DNA from 2 places in the Paenibacillus sp. J22P169 genome. Region 2 is predicted to be linked to the other one. Evidence: predicted binding sites of a transcription regulator. Region 2 holds the regulator's gene; the other holds the start of a gene.
What was found. Region 2 encodes Rex, which represses fermentation and respiration genes when NADH is low (regulators of the CRP and FNR family bind a similar motif). Its sites were predicted from a motif close to TTGTGAAATATTTCACAA; they were not measured.

Region 1: the regulator Rex is predicted to act here: its motif matches at 1,505-1,522, upstream of AC58QG_RS18880 (DoxX family membrane protein).

What each region holds. Positions count from the first base shown of each region.
Region 1 covers NZ_JCAUAO010000003.1:237,734-245,819, forward strand. The annotation lists gene AC58QG_RS18865 (family 78 glycoside hydrolase catalytic domain) at 1-702, shown strand, start outside; partial or broken gene AC58QG_RS18870 (glycoside hydrolase family 65) at 810-1,067, shown strand; gene AC58QG_RS18875 (transporter) at 1,137-1,394, opposite strand; gene AC58QG_RS18880 (DoxX family membrane protein) at 1,580-2,104, shown strand; gene mobA (molybdenum cofactor guanylyltransferase) at 2,271-2,870, shown strand; gene AC58QG_RS18890 (hemerythrin domain-containing protein) at 2,906-3,448, shown strand; gene AC58QG_RS18895 (Crp/Fnr family transcriptional regulator) at 3,475-4,191, opposite strand; gene AC58QG_RS18900 (GAF domain-containing protein) at 4,515-4,997, shown strand; gene AC58QG_RS18905 (hypothetical protein) at 5,046-5,687, opposite strand; gene AC58QG_RS18910 (hypothetical protein) at 5,706-5,912, opposite strand; gene AC58QG_RS18915 (response regulator) at 5,981-6,616, shown strand; gene AC58QG_RS18920 (PAS domain-containing sensor histidine kinase) at 6,609-7,721, shown strand; gene AC58QG_RS18925 (hypothetical protein) at 7,880-8,077, shown strand.
Region 2 covers NZ_JCAUAO010000001.1:1,799,476-1,807,561, forward strand. The annotation lists gene AC58QG_RS08420 (cell wall elongation regulator TseB-like domain-containing protein) at 1-126, opposite strand, end outside; gene AC58QG_RS08425 (amidohydrolase) at 169-1,464, opposite strand; gene AC58QG_RS08430 (DUF47 domain-containing protein) at 1,723-2,349, shown strand; gene AC58QG_RS08435 (inorganic phosphate transporter) at 2,409-3,410, shown strand; gene AC58QG_RS08440 (redox-sensing transcriptional repressor Rex) at 3,465-4,085, opposite strand; gene dinG (ATP-dependent DNA helicase DinG) at 4,089-6,947, opposite strand; gene AC58QG_RS08450 (tetratricopeptide repeat protein) at 7,038-7,631, opposite strand; gene panD (aspartate 1-decarboxylase) at 7,721-8,086, opposite strand, start outside.

The sequences.
Region 1 (8,086 bases), on a different contig from region 2:
CTTACCAGGCCGGTTGGTCCTGGCTGCCATAACGTCATCAATGCGCTATATATCGGCTGCGTAAGTACCGTAAATGAGATGCGCGATTTGCTCGGTGTTGCCTATGAGAATCGGCTGCCGAAATTAAAAAAGAGCTTCTTAGAAGCTTTCTACGATGAGCAGAATGGGTTGTTTACAGATTCGGAGCAGAGTACGCATCATGCCTTGCATGCCAATGTACTTCCGCTGCTGTTCCATATCGCTCCGGAGGAATCTGTCAGCACAATTGTCGACATGATCCGGACTAAACGTTTCGCATGCGGGGTTTATTTCTCCTACTTTGTCATGAAGGCACTTGCGGAGGTCGAAGAGCATGAGTTGATCTATGACTTGCTCTCAGCTGACGATGAGCATTCTTGGGGGAATATGCTCAAAGAAGGAGCAACGACCTGCTTCGAAGCATGGGGTAAGGATCAGAAGTGGAACACCAGCTTATGCCATCCATGGGCAAGCGGGCCGGTCCCAGTGCTGATCGAGGACATTATCGGCCTAAAACCTGCGAAGCCGGGTTGGCAAGAAATCGCTTTTTGTCCGAAGCTGCCGGCGACTTGGACCTCGTTTTTGCTACAGCTGAATGTTCCAACGGGTACGATTCGACTCAGTTACGAGAACGGGGAGTGGAGCGAAAGCTTCCCTCCTGGTATCCCTGTCATTCGGGCTTAAATCCAACGGATTTGCAGAGGTAAGTTGTCGATAAGGGTATGTTTTTGAAAAGTACAGCTTTTGCAAATCTATAATCCAAATTCTCTTGGCTGAATCCCCATGAGCAGACAGCTGCCAGGCTGGGAGAAGGCAAGCTTGCCGTCGATCTTCTCCTGGTCGATCAAATCAAGAATACTTACTTGCCGAATGGATATAACTTTCAGACAAGCAGGCTGCCGATCTATCTACCTGGCAATGGAGGCCTATTGACGGCAGTTGCCATGATGGCCGGCGGCTGGTTGGGAGGTCCCGATATGGCAGCGCCTGGATTTCCACGGGATGGGACATGGACGCTCCACTGTGAGGGAATTAATAAAATGCTATAACCTATTAAAAAAGGCCAGCAGATTAGCTCGTTCGAGCGCTGTTGGCCTTTTTTTCAGGATAAGGATTTTTCAATATAGGGTAGGAATCGGAGGACACGATACGGAATCGATAAACCTTGAATCGATGCCATCAAACATCCAGAATGTTCCAGTCCATCTAAAACCTGATGTTCCAAAGGACTCTACACGAATCGGATAAAACCAGAAACTGTCGCCATTCTTTAGCCATACATAGGTGTATTGATTCATACAGTCGATCATGTAAGAACCATGAACTTTTGGAGGGGTATATGCAGGCGGCGGCGGCGGAAGTTGTTGCAAGCTCATTGTTTCATTCCACTCCTTTAAAAGTAGGTGTTTATCATTCCCTCCCACATATTATGTAGGTGAGTGACCAGTTGTCTGTGCAGGGGCCTATTGTTATGAATTTCCAGTAAAAGTGACTTATCTCACATACACGGCATTTTCTTCGACCTATAATGAAATCATAAAGGACGAAGGAGATGGTTGAAATGATGAAATGGGGAAGGGAAAATAATTACGCTGCAATACTTTTGACAATCATTCGTTTGTATGTTGGTTGGGAATGGATGATAGCTGGATGGCACAAAATCACAGGTGACAAAGCTTTCGACGCTGCAGGTTATCTTAAAGGAGCCATTGCTAAACCTGTTCTAGAAAGTGGAACAACAGATCTGGTTTATGCGAATTATGTGGCTTTTTTGAAAAATGTCGCACTTCCACATGTAGGCTGGTTTAATATTCTGGTTCCTTGGGGTGAACTTTTAGTTGGTGTGGGGCTACTACTTGGAGCTTTGACAACGGCAGCGATTTTCTTCGGCTTACTGATGAATTTCATGTATATGTTTGCTGGCACGGTTAGCTCGAATCCATGGTTAGTACTTCTCGGGTTCATTATTTTAGCAGCTGGTGCCAATGCAGGGAAATTTGGTGTGGACCATATGATTCTTCCTTACCTGCACAGATGGTTTGATAAGCTCTTAGAGGTATGTCATTTAAAAACGAAACTTAGATGAGGTCTGCATCCCATGTTAACTAGTTGTTAAACCTATTCTTTTCTCCATCGCTGAGAGGAAGAATAGGTTTTTTCGTTTCTGGGAGTGTGACATTTTTCACTTACAGATGATCTTTTTTAGACTAAAGTGACATGTACATGATGTAGAAAAAGGAGAAGTGATGGGTATGCTTTCAGGAGTTATTTTGGCTGGTGGAGCAAACCGTCAAATGAATGGGGAACTGAAGGCGTTGCTGCCATTTGGAGGAAAGCCGCTCATTGTCCGGCAGCTAGACTGTATGAGGGACATATGTGATGAGTTGATTGTTGTAACCAATGATCCTAAGCCCTATTTAAACATAGTAGATCGTTCGGTTCGGATTATTACGGATTTTTTCATGGGACATGGGTCTCTGGGAGGCATGCATGCCGCATTATCCCTAGCGAAACATACGTCAGCCTGGGTCGTCGGGTGTGACATGCCCTTCATATCCAGCTCAGCGGCTCAATTGTTACTCAAAAGAAAATTGGATGGATTTGAAGCCGTTGTCCCCTTGGTAGCTGGTAAGGTGCATCCCTTGCACGGTATTTATGATCGAGCCTGCGCGTCCCACATCGGGCGTCTCTTACAGCAAGGGCATACCTCGGTTTCAGCACTGCTGAGACATGTTTTTTGGAGTGAGCTAGGGGATCGCTTTTTGGTTGAGAACGGAGTTGACTTGAAGTTTGTTGCCCAGATTAAAACTTTGGAGGATTATCAGGTGTTGAAGCGCATGAATATCCGGTAGAAGATTGTTCTCAAGATGAAAAGGAGGGACTTCGTATGGCGATTTATTCTACAATTGAGATATCAGGAATTGCATCTTCAAACCCAGTGGAGCTTGAATATGCGACAGATCGGTTAAGGGCAGAGCATGAAGAATTGAGGAGCCAACTCAGGATGATTGAAGCGGGGGCGAAGGAAGTCATTCTTATGGATGACCCCGTTAAGGGAGTGCAGCTGGTTCAAGATCTCAGAAAGCAGACTTCTTTATTTGTGAAGGAACTGGAACGACATTCGGAATGGGAAGAGCATGACTTGTTTCCGTTCCTGTCAGGGTACTTTCATCGTGAATCCGCTCCCTCTATCCTGCCTTCTTTTTGGGTATTGGAAAAGGATCACGAGCTGGGAATGTCATTTATCCAATCCTTTCAAGAAATGAGTAAGGAGGTACCTCTCCTCTCAGGCAAAAAGCAATTAGCGGAAGCAGTAGGCCATCTGGTGCAGGCATGCCTCATATTAAACGACCATTTGACGATGGAAGAACAGCTTGTTTTTCCTTTAGCTGAGAAAGTGCTGACAGATTTAGAATCTTTTTTTTCATAAGAGATGATCGAGGTAACAGACTATACTTACATGCGGCAAATTTCTACAGGGCAGTTTTCGCAGTGGCAGATATCTCGGAGGTATGTCACATTTTTAATGACAATTTGCCCATGATCAAACGCAACAGCATCTTCCTTCTTCATATCGCTTAACATGCGGTTGACGCTTTCTCGTGTTGCCCCTATCATATCAGCCATTTCAGAGTTGTTAATTTTATAGTTAATGTGGATATGTTCACCTTTGGGTACACCATACGAATTACTTAACCGTATTAATAATGAACAGAGCGCCCCAGGCTTGCCGTACATCATTAAATCGCGAAATTTAGTTTCTGTCATACGGTGCATAAGCCCCATCCATTTCATAAATTCAATGGCAAGGTCTCCATGCTGCCATAGCAGGATCTCGAGGTCTTTTCGCTGAATGACACCAAATTCGCAATCCTCCGTTACTTCGGCACTGAAGCTCTGCAAAGAGTTCTGAAACGGATCGATTTGACCGAACAAATCACCTGTTTGATGAAGATACAGAATGAAGCTTTTACCCGTATCAGATAGCTTGGTAATCCGCACGCCGCCATGGATGACGTAATACAAGCGATCAGCAAGATCGCCTTCCCTGAACAAGAAATCCCCTTTTGTAGCGTGTTTCCGATACATGATGCTTTGCAGTCTTTCGAAATTTTCTTCTGAAAAGAAACTCATTATACCTGTAGGTGCTTTCGCACCCTTTAGACGGTTCATGACCATAGCGATCAACTCCTCGACGGTTCTTTGTTATCTTTATCTTATCGTCTTTGGATCATGTTGGTTATCGGGGGTTCTACTGATCTTTGAAGCCAATAATCCCTATCTTCTGTGAGGAAAATCACAGTGCGAATCCCTACTGCCCTGATGATTTACTAAGGGAATCCTGATAGGGAAATCAGGGTTTTCCCTGACTTACAAGACGAATAGAAACATTTACAATGATAAGCAAGGAAACATCTACAATGATAAGTAATTAAAAGTCTAAAATGATAAATAAGGCGATTCTGCACTGCTGCGTCGAAACGGAGGTGGCCCAAATGGCGATAGACGATGTAACCATGTTAGCAAAGCTAGAAGGACTACGAAGCTTGACGTCATGCGACTTCATGGCATTCGCACCTCTTCAAGAGCATGCTAGTCGCAATCGTTGGACATATGTAATCGGCAACAGTAATGATCGGTATCAACAAATGGTAATCAAAAAAGGTCAGGGGTTAGCTGGATCTGCTCTGCGTTTAGGCAGATGGGTTAAGCTTGATGATACCCATCCTAATCGTCATCAAGAAAGACTCCATTGTCCGCTCATGCTTGCAGAGCAATTGCAGACGGCCGCTGTATTTCCACTCGTGAAAATCAATAGCTCGGAGATCAAGGGGCTGCTATTCATCGGCAAACGAGAACAAACCAGATTTGAACACGATGAATTGCTGGCGGTTCAATATAACATCGATACGTTGGCGGCTTATCTTTTTGGGGTGGAGGGCGCTGAGGCGCATGAGTTAGTCGATAAAATCGACTAACTGCCGGTGCGAGGGCGCTGAGGGGCATGAGATAGTCGATGAAATCGACTAACTGCCGGTGCGGGGGTGCTGAGGGGCATGAGATAGTCGATGAAATCGACTAACTGCCGGTGCGGGGTCGCTGAGGCGCCCCTGTAAGTCGAAAAATCGACTTACAGCCGCCCGAAGCGGCCGTCGCGCCCGTGTAAGTCGATAAAATCGACTTACTGCCGCCCGAAGCGGCCGTCGCACCCGTGTAAGTCGATAAAATCGACTTACTGCCGCCCGAAGCGGCCGTTGCACCCGCGTAAGTCGAAAAAATCGACTTACAGCCGCCGGAAGCGGCCGTCGCACCCGTGTAAGTCGATAAAATCGACTTACAGCCGCCCGAAGCGGCCGTCGCGCCCCTGTAAGTCGAAAAAATCGACTTACAGTCGTCGGAAGCGGCCGTCGTGCTCGTGTAAGTCGAAAAAATCGACTTACAGCCGCCGGAAGCGGCCGTCGCACCCGTGTAAGTCGAAAAAATCGACTTACAGCCGCCCGAAGCGGCCGTCGCACCCGTGTAAGTCGAAAAAATCGACTTACAGCCGCCCGAAGCGGCCGTCGCACCCCTGTAAGTCGAAAAAATCGACTTACAGCCGTCGGAAGCGGCCATCGCACCCGTGTAAGTCGAAAAAATCGACTTACTGCCGCCCGAAGCGGCCATCGCACCCGTGTAAGTCGAAAAAATCAACTTACTGCCGCCCGAAGCGGCCGTCGCACCCGTGTAAGTCGATAAAATCGACTTACAGCCGCCCGAAGCGGCCGTCGTGCTCGTGTAAGTCGAAAAAATCGACTTACAGCCGCCCGAAGCGGCCGTCGTACCCGCGTAAGTCGAAAAAATCGACTTACAGCCGCCCGAAGCGGCCGTCGCGCTCTTACGGCGCTATGCCGCACTTACTCGAACTCATTTATTTTGTTATGATGGGATTAAAAGGGGGTAGAGTACGCTGAAAATTCTTGTAGTGGATGATCACGCCGTAGTTAGATCTGGCTTAATGATGCTGCTTCATGGCAAGCATAATATGGAAGTCATCGGGGAAGCTGCTGACGGTGAAGAGGGGATTGGGGCGGCTCAACTGCTGAAGCCGGATGTGGTCTTGATGGACCTGAATATGCCAGCTGGCATGGATGGGCTAACTGCGACGGCGGAGCTAAGGCGATTAATGCCCGACTTAGCAATTCTAATATTAACGATGCATGACGATGATGAATACTTATTTAGAGCCATTCACGTTGGCGCTTCCGGGTACATTTTGAAAAGTGCACCGCATGAGGAGTTATTGACAGCGATCCGCTCCGTTGCAGCAGGAGATGCCTATCTATATCCAACGGCGACGAAACGGCTCATGAATGAATATATAGAACGGTTGAAGCAAGGTGAAAATGTCGATACTTTCGGATCACTTTCGGAACGTGAGCGGGAAGTTCTGGCTTTAATCGCCAAAGGATTCTCCAATAAAGAAATCGCGGAACAATTGATCATCAGCGTCAAAACCGTGGAATCACATAAAAGCAACGTCATGGAGAAGCTAGGCCTGAAGACAAGACCGGAGTTAGTAAAATATGCGGCGAAGAAAGGACTGTTGAACTTTGAGTAAGGATTTGAACCGTGAATACCCGGAAGTCATCGGCGAAAATGTAACGGACTTGCTAAATCGTCTTGATGAACATATCACGGACTCGTTGTTTCAACAGGATTTGAGACAGTCGCTTAAACAATTGTCCAATGTTAAATTTGCCCTCGATGAATCCTCGATTGTCGCGGTTACAGATCATAAAGGGAAAATTCAATATGTGAATGATAAATTTTGCGAAATTTCCAAGTATGCTCGAAGTGAGCTTCTCGGTTTAGACCATCGGATTATTAATTCCGGTCATCATGGAAAAGACTTCATGGCCGACTTGTGGCGAACGATTTCCTCAGGGCAAGTATGGCGTGGCGAAATTAAAAATAAAGCCAAAGACGGCAGCTATTATTGGGTAGATACAACTATCGTGCCATTTGTCGATAACCAGGGTCAAACCCATCAATATCTGGCTATTCGAAATGAGGTTACGCAACTAAAACGGGTAGAAGAAGAGCTCCAACTGATGATGTCGCAGGTGATGCAAATTCAAGAGGAAGAACGAAGAAAGTTTTCCCGCGAGCTGCATGATGGGATTGGTCAAAGCTTATTCTCCTTGTTGATCCAGATGGATCGCCTGATCGGAGAAGGGGAGACGGATCAGACGGAACTGACGCGGCTTCGGCACAATGTGACCGGGATCATCGAAGAGGTGCGTAGTCTGGCTTGGCAAATCCGTCCTTCCGTTTTGGATGACCTAGGCGTCATACCTGCTATTCGTACGTATATTGAGAATTTCACAGAACACCATGGCATACGGGTAGATCTAAATAGCCATTTGCGTAGACGGCTTGGAGCCATTGAGGAAACCACCATATATCGCGTGATACAAGAGGCACTTACGAATATTGCCAAATATGCGGGAGTATCAGAGGCAAGTGTTGTCGTTAAAGAGGTGGATGGGTTTGTCGAGGTCCGAATTGCGGACAGAGGAAAAGGCTTTGCTAGAAATAGCAGTGCTAAAGGAGTAGGGCTTTTTAGCATGGAAGAGCGAGCAAAGAGTATTGGTGGCACAGTCACGATTGACTCTGTAGTGGGAGAAGGGACTACAGTGAAGCTGATGGTTACAGTAAAATAATTGTCCATATGGGCTCAGTGATACAGAAGGATGTGTCTCCTTGTTTGGTAAAGGAGGCAGGTCCTTTTTTAATTCTATTGCAGGCCTGTGATTTATGTCACAGAGAACATTTGGAAAAGGGAGTACATTTTAAATATAGGATGAGGAGTTGAAAATAAATGATCACTTGCGAACAATGTGGTAAGACGAACGGGTCAAGAAAGATAGGCAACAGTTGGGTCTGTGGGGATTGCAAAATAGGTGATGTCAAAACGGTCCTGATGAACAAAGCGGGCAAAGTTACAATGGTTAGAGAGAAGATCGTGGGCTATGAATTCGATGACGAATTATTGTCCAGAGATGATAAAGTTGAATAACAGATTCAT
Region 2 (8,086 bases):
TTTCTCCACAGCTACACGTTTCTCATCCCAGTGTTTATTCTGTACATTGAGGTAGAATCGGCTAAGCACAACACCTAGCGTTAGTACAATAAAAACGCCAAGTGTAATCGTTCGCTTCGCATTCATGTACGCCGCGCACCTCCCCACATTCACTTACTCCGAAACAAACTAACCGATGAGTTTATCGAAGCATTGCTCAAATTCACGTTTAATTTTCTCTTCATCTAGCGTTAGGCATTCACCTTTACGTACAATCCAGTTCCCATCTACACATACATCTACAACATCTTTCGCACAAGCCGAGTAAACGATGTGAGAAACGAAATCGGTCTTAGGTAAGAAATGAGGTTGATCAATATCCAACGCGATGAAATCCGCCTTCATACCTGGTTCAAGCAGTCCCACCTTATCCAGCCAAATGGATTCTGCTCCCATACGAGTACCAAGCAATAAGGCTTCCTTCGCAGGAACAGCCAAAGGATCACCAGACACGCCTTTATGAATTAGCGCAGCCAGACGCATTTCTTCAAACATATCCAAATTGTTGTTGGAAGCCGCACCATCCGTACCTAAAGATACCTTGACTCCGGCACGCAACAAATCAGGCACTCGTGCTACTCCGCTCGCAAGCTTCAGGTTGCTGCCTGGGTTATGGGACACACGTACATCATATTTGTGTAGAATTGCAATTTCTTCATCATTCAAATGAACACCATGCGCAACAAGTGTTGGGCGTGTAAAAACACCTAGTTTTTCCAAGTGAGCTACCGGTCTTGCCCCATATTGCTCTACATTGCCTTCGACTTCACGTCGTGTTTCCGACATATGCGTATGGATTGGCAGATTCAGATCATGTGCGACTTGAACAATGCGCTCGATATAATCTGGTGGACACGTATATGGCGCATGCGGTGACATCATCGTTGTAATTCTACCATTTGCTTTACCATGCCAATTCTTCGCGAACTCCGTCGCTTCAATGAGCTTAGACGTTTGTACATCAGGAGGGCATAGTCCGATTACTCCTCGGGTCAATACACCGCGCATACCGGAGTCCTCTACAGCTAAAGCAACTTCATTCATATGGTCGTACATATCCACAAATGTCGTTGTGCCGCCCTTGATCATTTCAAGGATCGACAACCTTGTTCCCCATTTTACATCCTGCGAAGTGAATTTCCCTTCCATCGGCCACATTTTTTCCTCTAACCACACTTGCAGGGCAAGATCATCCCCATATCCGCGGAGCAATGACATCGCAGCATGTCCATGTGTATTCACAAGTCCAGGCATATACAGTTTATTAGTCCCGTCAATTACTTCATCATAGTTTTCTAGTGGTTCAGGAACTTCTGCCCCAATATATGTAATCTGACTGCCTTCGATCACCATGCAGCCCTTAATGGATGTTTTGTCTTCCTTATTAGAAATAAAAATACCGTTCGAAATTAATGTTTTTTTCATAGTAAAAAATCCTCTCTATGCTCATTCTATAAATAGCTACTACTCAATAAACTTTACATCTTCAGGCTTGTAAAATCAAGGAAGCTCAGCACTGTTCCAAGTATGTTGAGAAATTGTAAATTGTCACGGAATTTTCGTTGCTTTAGTCCTAATGAGTATGATACTTTAAACCTTGTGAGTTTTTTCTACAATTTGGTCTTTTTCGATTAACAAATTCGTTTAAAAACTTGTACATATAGTAAAAATTAGGAGGATTCTATGACAACGTTATTCACCAGAAAGAACGAAGTCGATTTCTTACAACTTCTCATTCGTGCTGCAGAGAACGCTCTGGAAACAGCTCAACTGTTTCGCACAGCGATGATGGGTGAAAAACCCCCAATTGAATATGTCAAAGCGATTCATGATCTGGAACATGCAGGTGACTCGATTACCCATGACATCTTCAGAGGTCTGAACAAAGTATTTATCACCCCGATCGATCGGGAAGATATTATGGTTCTTGCTTCCAAAGTGGATGATGTTACAGACGGGATTGAAGCAACAATTGCTCGTTTCGACTATTTGAATGTTTCTCATACAGATGCCTATATGAAGGATTTCTCAGGCGTGATTGTTGACTCTTGTCAACATATGTTAGATGCCTTCAAGCTATTGGCAAAGAAAAAATATATGCAAATTCCGGAACATACCGTAGCTATAAATAAGCTAGAAAATGATGGAGATCGCTTGATGCGTGAAGGGATTCGCCAAATTTTCATCACACGCAAAGATGTGTACGAAGATTTTAAACTCAAAGAAATTTATGAGCGCCTTGAAGAAACAACTGATGCTTGTGAAGATGTCGCTAACATTCTAGACAGTGTAGTACTTCGTTATTCTTAAGACAAAACGTCTTAGTGTACGAAGAAAGTTTTCCAATTGGAAAACGCTAGGAGGAATTCATGTTAACTTATTTGATCATTATCGTTGTACTAGCACTGCTATTCGATTTCATCAACGGTTTTCACGATACAGCTAATGCGATTGCAACTTCGATATCTACGCGAGCATTAAGCCCGCGGGTAGCTATTTTCATGGCAGCTTCACTCAATTTTGTTGGCGCCATGGTATCCTCTGAGGTAGCCAAAACGGTAGGCGGAAGTATTGCCAATCCAGCTAAGATCGAGAATGGTGTTGAAATTGTTATCGCTGCCTTACTCGCGGCAATCATCTGGAACTTGCTGACCTGGTATTTGTCCATTCCATCTTCATCCTCCCACACGTTGCTTGGTGCCTTAGCTGGTGCTGTTATTGCTGGAGCAGGCTTCAATGGCGTTAACTGGAGTGGTTTTACACAAATTATAATCATTTTGATTTTATCGCCGATTATCGCTTTCATACTAGGTTATCTGATTATGGTGTTGATCAAAAATATCGTGCTCTGGTCAGGTAATACATCCAGATCCAAGCTAAATCGCGGATTTCGGACATTGCAAATCATTTCTGCCGGATTACTTTCGTACTCACATGGTGGGAACGATGCGCAAAAAGCGATGGGGATTATCGTATTTGGTCTCGTTGCTGCAGGTGTGCAGGATGACTTGAACGTTCCAATCTGGGTCAAAATCGCCGCAGCACTCGCGATGGGCCTTGGAACATCTATCGGTGGATGGCGCATCATTAAAACGGTCTCAGGTAAAATTGTAAAAATCGAGCCGATCAATGGCTTCGCCTCAGACTTAACGTCATCGATTGTCATTCAAATCTCAACCTTCATAGGTAAACCATTATCAACAACTCATGTCATTTCTTCTGCGATTATCGGAACAGGCAGTGTCATGCGTTTCCATGAGGTACAATGGGGTACTGTAGGTCGCATGTTAATCACTTGGGTTATTACCATTCCAATCTCGATGATTCTTGCTTACACGCTGTACTTCGCGATATTCCGTTTAATCATGTAATAAACAATCAAAGGCACGACCCGCTGAAGATGCGCGGGTCGTGCCTTTTTCATGCTAATCGAGATAATAGGCCAAGCTCTGAAGCTCTGTCGTAAAATCCGCATAATGCACGCGGACATCTGGTGGTACTTTTATGATGACAGGGGCAAAATTTAATATAGCTTCAATTCCGCATGCAACGAATTCATTGGCCACATTTTGCGCTTCATTCGCAGGTACCGTGATAATGCCGATCCTCACGCCTAGGTCAGACAAGACCGTTTTCATTTTGTCCATCGGCAGCACGACCAAGTTATTAATAACCTCACCTGTTTTGGAAGGCATCGCATCGAATAGAGCTACAATTTTCATATCATTTCGTAAGTACGTATTATAATTGCAAAGGGCTCTCCCCAAATTGCCGGCTCCTACGAGTGCAACCTGAATATGTCGATCCAATTTAAGTATCTGCCGAATCTTCTCAATGAGATAATTGATGTCATAACCGATTCCTTTTTTGCCAAACTCGCCAAAATAAGCCAGATCCTTACGAATTTGAGCTGGATTCAGATCCAGCTTCTGACCTAAATCCTGAGAAGACACGGTGGATACATTGTTCATTTGTAATTCATTCAGATATCGCAAATAAATCGGTAATCTACGGACTACGGCTTCTGAAATTTTTTGTGTTTTCACGAATTAGGCTCCCCCCATCCACTGCTCGATCCTCGGTAACATTTGTTCGCATGTCATGTGCTCGATCTTCGGACCAGGCAACGAATAGAGGAAATGCTTGCCATAATACGTTTCAATAACACGTGTATCATAGATAATAACGATCCCTTTGTCTGATGCTCTCCGAACAAGACGCCCAAATCCCTGCTTGAATCGAATTACAGCCTGTGGTACGGAAAATTTCATGAACGGATTTTCATTCCGTTTCTTGATATTCTCACACTTCGCCTCCACAAGTGGATGATTTGGCGGCTGGAAGGGTAGTCGGATGATCGCCAGACAACTAAGCGCATCACCGGGGATATCCACACCTTCCCAGAACGAGCTAGTGCCTAGCAGGACGCACATTTTGTTATCCTGGAACATCCGGGTCAGCTTGCTCCGATTACCGCTGTCAACACCCTGTCCAAGCACTGTGATGCCATATGGACTGAGCTTCTCTTTCATGCCTGCGTGTACGAGCTTCAACATCCTATTCGATGTACAGAGCACTAGCATACGGCCCTTGGTCACCTGTGCCACATCACTCAGCGATTTGATCAAAGCATCAATGAAAACAGGATCGCCCGCTCCCTTAATCGTTGGGAAATCACGCGGAATCACAACTAGCGCTTGCTCCCGATAGTTAAAAGGAGATGGCAATTGAACAGTTTTCAACTTGCCCGATTCTTCATCCGCCGGAATGGCTAATCCTAATTGCTCTGCCGAGTACTGGAACGATTTATTCACCGAAAGCGTTGCAGACGTCAAGATGATACTATCCTTCGTTTCAAAGAAATGCTGTTGCAGCAGGCCACTCACATCAGTTGGAACTGAGTTGAGCTGGACGGATTTGGCTTTCGCATAGGTACCCGCTTCGATCCAGTACACATACCCATCATCAGCCATTTTCATAAAGAAATGCAGGGCATCACGATGCGCATACAGTTCTTTCACTGTGCCGTTCAGATCAGTAACCAATCCTTGAACCCCAAGACCATCTTGTTGTTCCTTCAACTCATTCAACAATTTATCCAACGTTCGCAAAAGATCATTCGCATTCAGATAAATATTATCCTCCATGATCATCAGCTCACGCCAATTCGCAGGCAGCGTTTCAGGTTTCAAGCGCAGAACATATTGCGAAGTTTCCGATTGCGAGGGATCGCTTCGTGATGAGACCAACTCGTAAAGGGCTTCGCTTAATCGTTCCCAATCCTCTTTAATCGATATGATTTTCGGAAACAATCCATCAATTGTTTGGCTCCAAGCCGCTGCCCTCTCCCCAGCCTCATCTGATTTCTGTAATCGGAAGCGAAGCATCGGAAGCTGACCACTGCGATTATCCTTATACAGCCACAATAAAGAATGATAAAACGCTGAAGCATGCAGCTCAATACCCAAGTGTTTACTCGCCACTTCTTCAAAGTGATGCGCCTCATCAATCACAAGGTGCTTGTAGGACGGTAGAAGGCGGTTCTCAGCCTTCATATCTGTAAAGAGGAGGGAATGGTTCGTGATGATCACATCAGCCGTGTTGGCATCATTACGAGCGCGGTGATAGAAGCACTTCTTATACCAAGGGCACATCCGATTTAAACAGGAGTCCGTATCACTCGCAACCGAATACCAGAATTGAGCGCCTTTATTCCCAAAATGCAGTTCTTCTTCGTCCCCATGCTCCGTCTCACTTAACCAAACCACCATTTGTGCAGCGGTGATCGGGTCTTCCCTGCCATTCTCATAATCCCGCGTTGTCAGCTTTGTTTCAAATTTACGTAGGCACAGGTAATGACTTCTACCCTTAAGAACAGCCGCTTTAAATGGCACCGGAAAAATTTCTTTCAACAGAGGAATATCCCGCTCGCGCAGCTGCTCCTGTAAATTAATCGTGTGTGTGGAAACGACCACTTTCTTCTCATATTTCAAACCGTAATAAATAGACGGAATCAAGTATCCCAGTGATTTGCCTGTGCCCGTTCCCGCTTCGATCATCAAATGTTGATCTGCTTCGAGGGATTTCTCCACTTCGAGAATCATTTGATCCTGGGATTCACGATCTTCGTAGACCTCAAATCGTTGCTGCAACGCGGCTTTCAACCCCTGCTGAAACACTTGAAAGGAAGCGCCTAACGCTTCTGTCACTTCGTACTCCGATCGCAGTTCCTCATCCTCGCCCCAGTCCGTCACATTCAATGTAAACTGACGGAAGTAACGATTCGTATCCATATCGACACTTGTCACTGACTCTTTATATAAACAAATCTCTTCTAAGAACCAGCCTAAATCAGTGTTACCGTTTTCGAAAATTTGGGTAAGCCTTTGTACGGTTAGTAAAGGCAAACCTAATAAACGATCCAAGCAATGAATCCAAATCAAAGCCGTCACTTCCGCATCACTGTCGGCTTGATGTGGCCTTTCATGGTCAATGCCGAACAAGGCAGCCACCATACTAAGCTGAAGACTCGAGATCGAAGGAAATAAAATACGCAGCATATCCATCGTATCGAGGACTCGTCCTGAGAAAGGAGGATATCCCGTTCTTGTTAGTCCTCGTTGTAAGAATGACAAGTCAAATGCTGCTTGATGCGCAACTAACACACAATCAAACAGCAAGGGAAACATGTCAGACATGACCTGATCGAGTGAAGGTGCATCTGCAACCATCTCATTCGTAATGCCTGTTAAGGTTGTAATCGAAGAAGGTATACTAATCCCTGGATTTACCAGAGAAGTATACCTGTCCGTAATTTCAAATTGATCTATGATGACGAGTCCAACCTGTATAATTTCGTCCCCAGGCTGACTTCCTGTCGTTTCAAAATCCAAAACTGCAAATTTCATAACGTCTATCTTCAATCCCTTCGTCCTACACTTCTCCTAGCATACCAAATCTGATTAGGAAAAGGGAATACCTTGTTTTACCGTTTCGGGTTAGGACTCATCAAGATTGATTAGTGGCTCCATACAAGAGGGGTCGGTATGATAGGCTTTTTGAAAATATTCGAAAGCCTTCTCTAAGTTCTGATTCTGCACTTGAATACAGCCCATTGCGTTATAAGATATAGCTTTCATCTTTGAATTTTCCGTCAGTGGAAGCAGGAATTTGAAGTGCTGATAGGCATCCCCAAACTCCCCTTTTCGCAAATGCCCCATCGCTAAATACACCCTTGCTAGCAAAAAATCCGGCTGTCTTTGGATCAGCACCTCGAATTCTTTGATCGCTTGATCATACATGTACAGCTTATAGTACCCTTGCCCACGCATGAATTCTTCGGTTTGCTTTCCAGACACATCAAGCTCCATCAGCTCATCATGTAAGGTTTTGGTACTGATCGGTACCGCCCCATAAAACTTTCCCAGCTTCTCCTCAAATAGCAGCCACGCCTCAATGAATTCATCACTCATCGTCTTCAACACTTGCAGTTGTTCGTCAAGCTCTGCCTTTTTCTCCACATCGCTGTTCGGATATTCCTTTTGGATTTCTTCCAAAACCTCATTCATTGTGGAAAATAAATGCTTAAACATTTGGCATCCCCACCTTTGCTTCGAAAGCTTACCCTCATTCTTTGTAAACTAAGACGATTTCATGCATGCAAGTGGTTCTGCCTAATATCTTATAGAACGGTTGAATGCTCTTCTTCCTTGAGCAGTTGGGCAACCGTGTTGTTCGCTCCCATAATTGCAATCGTAGGATGATGCTTCTTCGCCTCTTCGTCACTCATCATGGCATATGAAACGATAATAATGGTATCCCCCGTTTGGACCAGCCTCGCTGCAGCGCCATTCAAACAAACGACACCCGTGCCGCGCGGCCCTGGAATAATGTACGTTTCAAGGCGTGCACCATTGTTGTTATTCACGATTTGCACTTTCTCATTTGGCAGCATATCCACAAGATCAATTAAATCTTCGTCTATTGTGATACTTCCGATATAGTTTAAATTCGCCTCTGTAACTGTGGCGCGGTGAATCTTCGCTTT